One region of the Erwinia sp. AnSW2-5 genome, then DNA from elsewhere that is predicted to be linked to it. Evidence: predicted binding sites of a transcription regulator. Region 1 holds the regulator's gene; each other region holds the start of a gene.
The links. The regulator LexA, encoded in region 1, represses DNA repair genes until DNA is damaged. The targets are predictions, from matches to a motif close to TNCTGTATGTACATACAGNA.
Positions count from the first base shown of each region.

Region 2: a site for LexA is predicted at 1,696-1,715, ahead of dinB (DNA polymerase IV). Genes of this name have one in related genera too.
Region 3: a site for LexA is predicted at 1,625-1,644, ahead of mutH (DNA mismatch repair endonuclease MutH). Genes of this name have one in related genera too.

Region 1 covers NZ_JBJGXA010000021.1:26,546-29,827, reverse strand. The annotation lists gene plsB (glycerol-3-phosphate 1-O-acyltransferase PlsB) at 1-330, opposite strand, end outside; gene ACFL9S_RS15665 (diacylglycerol kinase) at 458-826, shown strand; gene lexA (transcriptional repressor LexA) at 933-1,541, shown strand; gene dinF (MATE family efflux transporter DinF) at 1,624-2,946, shown strand; gene ACFL9S_RS15650 (CsbD family protein) at 3,163-3,282, shown strand, end outside.
Region 2 covers NZ_JBJGXA010000031.1:108,357-111,638, reverse strand. The annotation lists gene pepD (beta-Ala-His dipeptidase) at 1-501, shown strand, start outside; gene dinB (DNA polymerase IV) at 625-1,680, opposite strand; gene dpaA (peptidoglycan meso-diaminopimelic acid protein amidase) at 1,894-2,628, shown strand; gene ACFL9S_RS18685 (class II glutamine amidotransferase) at 2,599-3,282, opposite strand, start outside.
Region 3 covers NZ_JBJGXA010000027.1:56,661-59,942, reverse strand. The annotation lists gene ptsP (phosphoenolpyruvate--protein phosphotransferase) at 1-652, opposite strand, end outside; gene rppH (RNA pyrophosphohydrolase) at 665-1,192, opposite strand; gene mutH (DNA mismatch repair endonuclease MutH) at 1,878-2,564, shown strand; gene ACFL9S_RS17225 (TerC family protein) at 2,664-3,282, shown strand, end outside.

The DNA of each region.
Region 1 (3,282 bases):
ATCGAGATAATCGTGGAACAGCTTGACCGACTGAAGATTCGGGACAAAGTACGGGAACAGGCGCGGGCCATCATGAATGAACACATGACGTGGCAATACCGTACCGTCGATCTCCAGAGGTTCCAGAGGATCGGGCAGGTCTTGTTTGCGACACTGCTCACGAAGTGCAAGGAGATCGGCCTTTGAATCATAAGGCAGCACATACATAATAGGGCGCGACGTATCAAGCCCGAGTTCAGCAACCGGTTCAGCCGGAATTGCTTTACTTTTTACCAGTAGTTTTACTGGAAGATTCAATAAGTTATAATATAATTTACGCCAACCTGACATAGACAACATGAAGCCTCTTGTTAGCAAAGCGCCGCAAGCATACCAGAAAGCGCCAACAGAATCTGTGGTGTTAAAAAACCTGTAGTTCCACTCATTGACGTTAAACTTCTCAAAGGGTTCCCTTATTATGGCAAATAATGTCACCGGACTGACGCGAATCATAAAAGCGGCCGGGTATTCGTGGAAAGGCATCCGTGCCGCCTGGCAGCATGAAGCTGCTTTTCGCCAGGAAGCCGTCGCGGCGATCATCGCGATTATCATTGCCTGCTGGCTGGACGTGGATGCCATTACCCGTGTGCTGCTGATTGGCTCCGTGATGCTGGTCATTATTGTCGAAATACTCAACAGCGCCATCGAAGCGGTTGTCGACCGCATCGGCAGTGAAATACATCCCCTGGCAGGCCGGGCCAAAGATATGGGCTCTGCGGCTGTGCTGTTGACTATCTTGCTGGCAATTTTTGTTTGGATCATGCTGTTAGTGCCACATTTGCGATGAGTTTTCCAAAAATCGCCACAAACTGCATTTCGCCCAACTTTAGGTTTTCAATGTCTAAATACCTGTATATACTCACAGTCGACTGTATAAACAACCAGGGGGCGGAATGAAAGCACTAACGGCGAGGCAGCAGCAGGTTTATGACCTGATTCGCGACCACATTAATCAAACTGGTATGCCACCTACGCGTGCAGAGATCGCCGCGCAGCTTGGTTTCCGTTCCCCGAATGCGGCTGAAGAGCACCTGAAGGCCTTAGCCCGTAAAGGCGTGATTGAGATCGTTTCTGGTGCTTCACGCGGTATTCGCCTGATGATGGAAGAAGAAGACGGACTTCCACTGATTGGTCGGGTTGCCGCTGGTGAGCCACTGCTGGCAGAGCAACACATTGAAGGCCACTACAAGGTTGACCCTGACCTGTTCAAGCCTGGCGCTGACTTCCTGTTGCGCGTCAGTGGAATGTCGATGAAAGACATCGGTATTATGGACGGCGACCTGTTAGCGGTACACAAAACGGAAGATGTGCGTAATGGCCAGGTTGTGGTGGCGCGCATTGATGATGAAGTGACCGTTAAACGCCTGAAACGCCAGGGTAATACGGTACAGCTTTTACCTGAAAACCCGGATTTCAAACCTATCATCGTCGATCTGCGTCAGCAGACGCTGACGATAGAAGGCCTTGCTGTTGGCGTTATCCGCAACGGCAATTGGCTGTAATCGTGACTCCCCGCTAAATCCTGCGCGCTGCTTCTGCGGCGCGTATTACCATCTGCAATCGCGTTAACTCTGATGGATTCTGATGAAACTGCTCACCTCTGCGGATAAAAGCCTCTGGCGGCTGGCGCTGCCGATGATCCTTTCTAATATTACCGTGCCTCTGCTTGGCCTGGTTGATACGGCTGTGATCGGCCATCTCGATAGCCCAACGTATCTTGGCGGAGTGGCAATCGGCACTACTGTCACCAGCTTCCTGTTTATGCTGCTACTGTTTCTTCGCATGAGCACCACCGGGCTGACAGCCCAGGCATTTGGCGCCAGTGATAAGTCTGCACTGGCGCGTGCGTTGATGCAGCCGCTGCTGCTGGCTCTGCTGGCCGGGCTGCTGTTTGTCCTGCTAAAAACCCCCATTACTCACCTTGCACTGGGCCTGACCGGTGGCAGCGACGAAGTCCTGCACCAGGCGGCACTGTTTATGCAGGTGCGCTGGCTCAGTGCCCCAGCAACACTGGCTAACCTCGTGCTGCTTGGCTGGCTGCTTGGGGTGCAGTATGCGCGTGCTCCGGTGATCCTGCTTGTGGTGGGTAATCTGGTCAATATTTTGCTGGATCTGTGGTTTGTTATTGGGCTGGGATGGGGCGTGCAGGGTGCGGCAGCAGCCACCGCGATCGCTGAATATGTCAGCTTTATAGTCGGCCTGCTGCTGGTATGGCGGGTGATGAAACTGCGTGGTTTGTCGGTAGGGCTGATGCTGAACGCCTGGCGCGGTGATGTGGCGCGCCTGCTGCGCTTAAACCGCGACATCATGCTGCGTTCTCTGTTGCTGCAAATGTGCTTTGCGTCGCTGACAATTTTTGGTGCCCGCCTGGGGAATGATGTCGTCGCGGTCAACGCCGTGCTACTGATGTTCCTCACCTTCACCGCCTATGCACTGGATGGTTTCGCCTATGCGGTTGAAGCCTGTTCAGGGGAAGCCTACGGCGCGAAAAACAGTCAGCAATTACTTAGCGTCTGGCACGCTGCCTGCAGGCAGTCGTTGATAGTCGCAATGGGGTTCTCTCTGTTCTATGCCCTGTTTGGTGAGCAAATTATCGCGCTGCTGACTTCTCTGGAACCGCTTCGGCAGCTTGCCGATCGGTATTTATGGTGGCAGGTGCTGATGCCATTGGCGGGTGTGGGCTGTTATTTGCTGGATGGCATGTTTATCGGCGCCACCCGGGCCAGTGAGATGCGCAACAGTATGGCTATCGCAGCTCTGGGCTTTAGTTTGACGCTGTTTAGCGTGCCGTGGCTGGGTAATCATGGTCTGTGGTTGGCGGTGACGCTGTTCCTGCTGCTGCGCGGTGTCTCCCTGTGGGTCATCTGGCGTCGTCACTGGCGTAATGGTACATGGTTCGCGCAGTGACACATTTGCTTACGTAACCCGAAGCTTCGCTAGTTTATTGAATTTTAGGGGTTTTTAGCAATTTTTTACCACTATTGCCAGCGGGTTAACTGCCGGGTGCCGATTTCTCTACTACAATTATCTTTGTCTTAGGCAAATAACCAGATAATTATCTGGATATTCAGCGAATTTTTGAGACGAAAAAGCTGTTTTAACCCAAGGTAGAGGAATCACATTATGAATAAAGACGAAGCCGGCGGTAACTGGAAACAGTTTAAAGGTAAAGTGAAAGAACAATGGGGCAAGCTGACTGATGATGATCTGACGATCGTTGAAGGTAAACGCGACCAGTTGGTA
Region 2 (3,282 bases), on a different contig from region 1:
TTTATTGCCCTGCTGAACAGCACCCCGAACGGCGTGATCCGTCAATCAGACGTGATGAAAGGCGTGGTGGAAACCTCACTGAACGTCGGCGTGGTGACGTTTGAAGGCAATGAAGCGAAGATCAACTCGCTGATCCGTTCACTGATCGACAGCGGTAAAGAGTACGTGGTGGAAATGCTCACTGCGCTCGGCCAGCTGGCCGGGGCGAAAACCCTCGCCAAAGGCAGCTATCCTGGCTGGCAGCCGGACGCCACCTCACCGGTGATGGCGCTGGTGCGTGAAACCTATGAAAAACTGTTCGATAAAACCCCGAACATTCAGGTGATCCACGCTGGTCTGGAGTGCGGTCTGTTTAAAGAACCTTACCCAAAGATGGACATGGTCTCAATTGGGCCGACCATCACCGGGCCACACTCCCCGGATGAGCAGGTGCATATTGCCAGCGTTGGCCTGTACTGGCAGTTGCTGACCGCGCTGTTGAAGGCGATCCCGGTTAAGTAATTTCCGTGATGGCAGACGGGCGGACCGAAACAGAAGGTCCGCCCCTACAACAATCTCGATCCGCCCTGACCATCCCAACAACAATCTCGATCCGCGTAGGGGTCAGGCATGCCTGACCCGCCGTTATAACCCCAACAACAACTGCCGTTCCAGCTGCGGGTCCAGCAGCGTCACATGTAGTCCAACCAACCTTACGCCGCGCCCTGCCCGCCGCTCATCCCAGGTGCTTCGTGCCACGGCAATCAAATCGTCTTTATTCAGCACCGGCCAGACATGCTCCTGCGTGGTCTGCTGGAAATCGGTAAACTTCAGCTTAACCCCCTGACGGGCAATCTGGCGATCCGGTTTAATGTGATCCAGCCGCCGGGCCAGTTCGTCGTACAGCAGGTCGATAATCGCCAGACAGGCTTCCCAGCTGTGAATATCCTCTGATAGCGTGCGCTCCACACCGAGGGATTTACGCTCGCGGGTGGTGATCACTTCCCGGTCATCAATGCCATTACTGCGCTCCCACAGCACGCGGCCAAACTTACCAAATCGCCTCAGCAAGGTGACCAGATCGGTGTTCTGCACATCGGCACAGGTGTTCAACCCCATCTCTTCTAACTTACGTGCCGTGACTTTTCCCACGCCGGGAATTTTTGCCAGCGGCAGGGCAAGCAGGAAGTCAGGCATCTGCTGTGGCGTGATCACAAACTGGCCGTTGGGTTTATTCATATCGGAGGCGATTTTTGCCAGAAACTTAATCGGCGCAATCCCGGCTGACGCGGTGAGATCCAGCTCCTGCTGGATGGTGTCGCGGATCTCACGCGCAATGAGTGTGGCCGATCCCTGACAATGCAGGCTGTCAGTGACATCCAGGTAAGCTTCATCGAGCGACAGCGGTTCAATCAGAGCGGTATAGCGGGAAAAGATATCACGAATATGGATGCTGGCTTCTTTATAGGCGTCATAGCGCCCCCGGATCACCGTCAGGTGCGGGCAGAGCTTAAGCGCCATCGCCGTTGACATCGCACTGTGTACGCCAAATTTTCGCGCCGGGTAGTTCGCCGTGCTGATCACGCCGCGCTGTTTTTCACTGCCGCCAATCGCGATGGGAATATCGCGCAGGCTCGGGTTATCGCGCATCTCCACTGCGGCAAAAAAGCAGTCCATATCCACGTGAATGATTTTGCGCATAGCCCCCTCCGATAACACTGTATAAGTATACAGTCAAATTATCAGAGTTCAATACGTAGCGGGGCACGCATAAATTAAGGTTTTTATTCTTCGCTATCTTGATAAAAAAATAGACAATGCTAAGGTGACGCAGCGATAGCGGAATTATCCGATATTGTCAGTACAGACGCCTTCCGGCGTTGCTTTCAACCCCTACATTTCAAGGGAACCAGAATGGGCAAAATCGCACTGCTGTTTGCGATGATTTTTCTGCCAGCCGTTGTCTTCGCCAGCGTACCGGATTCGGTTACTCCATTGGCGCCGGTAAGCAAAGAGTTAAAGAAACAATTACTGGGTACTCCCGTGTACCTGCAAATATTCAAAGAAGAGCGCACACTTGAACTGTACGGCAAGATCGGCAACGAATTCCGTCTACTGAACAGCTACCGCATCTGCAATTTTTCGGGTGGTTTAGGGCCAAAGCGCGTCCAGGGCGACTTCAAAAGCCCGGAAGGTTTTTACAGCGTGGGGCTTTCCCAGTTAAAACCCGACAGCCGCTTTTATCGCGCAATCAACGTCGGGTTTCCGAACGAATACGATCGCCAGCAGGGTTATCAGGGGAAATATCTGATGATTCACGGCAACTGCGTGTCAATTGGCTGCTATGCCATGACCGATGCCTATATGGACGAAATTTATCACTATGTGGAAGCGGCACTGCGCAACGGCCAGCAACGCGTTGAAGTCAGCATTTACCCGTTCCGCATGACCGATAGCAACATGCAGCGCCATCGCTACTCCACCTACATCAATTTCTGGAAGCAATTGCAGCCGGGTTACGCGCAGTTCGTGCAGACCAAACAGCCTCCGGCAGTCAATGTCAGCGATGGCAAGTACGTACTGAGCCGCCCGATGACAGGCAACTCAGGCGCACAGGAATCAGCGCTCGCGCTCACCCAGGCAAAATAACGCCCATTCACCTGGCTCAATCTTGTGCCAGGTTTCATTCGCCGTCAGCGGCTGAGTGGCAACCACTGTGACCACGTCATTCGGCGTGGTCTGCTTCTGAAAATCAATTTCCACATCCTGATCCAGCAATTTGGCTTTGCCGAACGGCGCACGTCGGGTGATCCAGAACAGATTGGTCGAACAGAACGCCATCAGATAGCGACCGTCCGACAGCAGCATGTTAAACACCCCTTTTTCACGCATCTCCGCCGCCAGTTCCGCAATATAGCGGAAAACGGCTGGCCAGTTGCCCGGCGTACGCGGATAGCGCGTGGTCAGCTTATGCAACAGCCAGCAGAAGGCCAGCTCACTGTCGGTTTCGCCAACGGGACGATAAGGCCCGGTATCGAGGTTTTTATAGCCTTTAAGCTGCCCGTTGTGCGCGTAGGTCCAGTTGCGCCCCCACAGCTCGCGGGTAAACGGGTGGGTATTTTCCAGCGACACTTCACCCCGGTTCGCCTGACGAATATGCGCCACCACCGAACAGGACTTAATCGGATACTCCTGCACCAGTCGGGCAATCGGCGATTGAAAACTGGGCTGGGGATCTTTAAATGTGCGGCAGCCTTTCCCTTCGTAAAAGGTAATGCCCCAGCCATCTTTATGCGGACCCGT
Region 3 (3,282 bases), on a different contig from region 1:
CAGTCATGGCCAGCGCGAGGCGTTCGCGTTCGCGCACGGTATCGAGGGTCGAGGCGGCAAAGACGTTTTCCAGCGAAGGCTGGCTGGAGTCGACCCAGCCCGGCGCTACCGCAACGCCGGGTGCGGCTGCCAGCGCACGAATGCGGGTTTGACGGTACTGGCCAAACAGGGCATTAAGCTGTGACTGCGACAGGATCGCCGCCATCTGCGTAGCCAGCGTAACCAGAAAAGACTCTTCACTTTCGTCGAACTGACGATGTTCGCGCTGCTGAACCACCAGTACGCCAAGCAACTGGCGACGGCTGATAATGGGCACGCCAAGGAAGGAACGGAAGCGCTCCTCTTTAACCGAAGGAATATATTTGAAGCTGGGGTGACTCTGCGCATCTGCGAGGTTGATCGGCTCTGCAAGCCGCCCTACCAAGCCAACGATACCTTCATCAAATGCCAGGGCAACAGTGCGCCCACGCGGCTTTTTTAGCCCACGGGTAGCCATCAGGTAATAGCAGCGCCGATCGTGATCCGCGAGATAGACCGAACAGACCTCGGTTTGCATCGCCACACAGATTTCGTTAACCAGAATATCCAGCGCCTCGGTAAGCCGGGGCGCTGCCGCCACTTTCTCAACTATTTCGCGTAGCTGTGTGAGCATAATCTACGTGGCTTAACCTCTCTTCCGTCGAAAACCTGGCGTATTTCGCTGTACGGTATTCTCCTGCAGGGGCATAACCACGCTGGCAAACTCTTTCATCACGCGGCGGTAAACATCGCGTTTAAAAGAGACCACCTGGCGTACCGGATACCAAAAGCTCACCCAGCGCCAGCCGTCGAACTCTGGCGTACTGCTGGTTTGCATATTGATATCCGCGTCATTGCACATCAACTGCAGAAGATACCACTTTTGTTTTTGGCCGATACAAACCGGCTTTGTGTCCCAACGCACCAAACGTTTTGGCAACTTATATCGTAACCAGTTACGGGTGGATGCAAGGATGCGCACATCCTTGCGGTTCAAACCGACTTCCTCGAAAAGTTCGCGGTACATCGCCTGCTCCGCCGTTTCACCAGAGTTAATGCCTCCCTGGGGAAACTGCCAGGAGTGCTGACCAAAACGCCTGGCCCACAACACCTGTCCCTGCCTGTTACAAATTACGATACCAACATTCGGGCGGTAGCCATCATCATCGATCACCGGACTACCTCAAACTAAAACTGGATGTTCTGATTGTTTCATACTCCTTACAGACGGTAAACCACTGCTTTTAGGGGATGTGACGCTATCAGGCTGGGATAACTTGTCCATTTTGGCAAAGTTATAAACAGATACCCGGATAAAAGTGCGATCTTATTCACGTTTTCTGTGGATAGCTTTGTGCAGAACTCTGTTAACAGGTGGGGAAAACTTTTTTACCGACACAAAGAGGCTTTTTTAAAACTAAGAATAACCCCATATTAATCATCATCTTCTGCCGTTAACCACAGGCTTTCAACCGCTTGTCATTTGGCTGTCATCATCCGCTGATCGCCAACTGGTGAAAGATCGAACGCCTTACACGTTATCCACAGAATATGCCGATTAGTTAGGCATAAAAAAGGTTAAACGGGGGAAAAGTGCCAACGTCAAGGCTGTAAATGGAAACAGTATTATCATAAAGAGGGAGTTATCCCACTTTTCTGTGGATAACTACCCCGGTGATCCTGTTCATTGTCGGTGACAAGCCGGGTAAAACTGTAGGGTACGGCTTTTTTTTACGTACCTGATGCAATAAAAAAACATGATTTATCATGCTATTATTGGTGTTTTCCCCAGACCTGTTCGGGATATTTTCTCTGTGGGCAAATGACGATTACTTTTTGAACAGATTACGGACGTGATGATGACTGGCGATCGATACCCCGTTCCTCCGCCCCAAAACGAAGGCGAACTGATGGCGCGCGCTGCCGCGCTGGCAGGTTATACGCTGGGCGAACTGGCAGCACGCATTAACCTGCCTATTCCACGCGATCTGAAGCGCGACAAAGGCTGGGTTGGCCTGTTGCTGGAACGCTATCTCGGGGCCAGTGCGGGCAGTAAGCCAGAGCAGGATTTTGCCGGGATTGGCATCGAGCTGAAAACCATTCCGGTTGATGCCAGCGGCCATCCGCTGGAAACCACCTTTGTTTGCGTAGCACCACTGACCGGCAACAGCGGCGTCACCTGGCATAACAGTCATGTGCGCCATAAACTGACGCGGGTACTCTGGGTGCCCGTGGAAGGTGATCGCGCTATTCCACTGGAACAGCGCCATGTGGGCGCGCCTTTATTTTGGAGTCCGGATGCCGAAGAGGAGTGGCAGTTGCAGCGCGACTGGGAAGAGCTGATGGATATGATTGTGCTGGGCCAGGTTGAACAGATCACCGCTCGTCATGGGGAATTCCTGCAAATCCGGCCGAAAGCCGCGAACAGCAAAGCGCTGACAGAAGGAATTGGCCGTGACGGGCAGCCGATCATGACGCTACCGCGCGGTTTTTACCTGAAGAAGACCTTTACCGGTCGGCTGCTTGCCCGGCATTTTCTGCTATAAAAAACCCCTGTAAAGATTTTCCCACTACCGTCAACCTTGCGTATAATCGCCGTTTAGCTTTCGTTTAACTTTCATTTCAATTTAGGGTGCAACATTACAATGTTTGACTGGATTGCCGATCCCAATGCCTGGTTAGCTCTCGGAACGCTGACAATTCTCGAAATTGTTCTCGGTATCGATAATATTATTTTCCTCTCTCTGGTGGTGGCTAAACTGCCTAAGCATCAACAAAATACCGCCCGCCGTATTGGTCTGGCCGGGGCAATGTTGATGCGGCTGGGTCTGCTGGCCTCTATTGCCTGGGTGATCCGCCTGACCGATCCGCTGTTTACCCTGATGGATCACGCCTTTTCGGCGCGCGACTTGATTCTGCTGTTTGGTGGATTGTTCCTGCTGTGGAAGTCGAGCATGGAAATTCATGAAACGATTGAAGGCGGCGACGGTGAAAACAATGTGAATGTGCATTCGTTTATCGGCGCTATCGTGCAGATCATGCTGCTGGATATTATCTTCAGTCTTGATTCCGTCATTACTGCCGTGGGTCTCTCCGACCATCTGGTGATTATGATGGCAGCCGTGGTGATCGCGGTGCTGGTGATGATGTTTGCCGCACGTTCCATCGGTGATTTTGTTGACAGACATCCGTCGGTGAAAATGCTGGCGCTGGCGTTCCTGATCCTCGTCGGTTTCACACTGATGCTGGAAAGCTTCAATATTC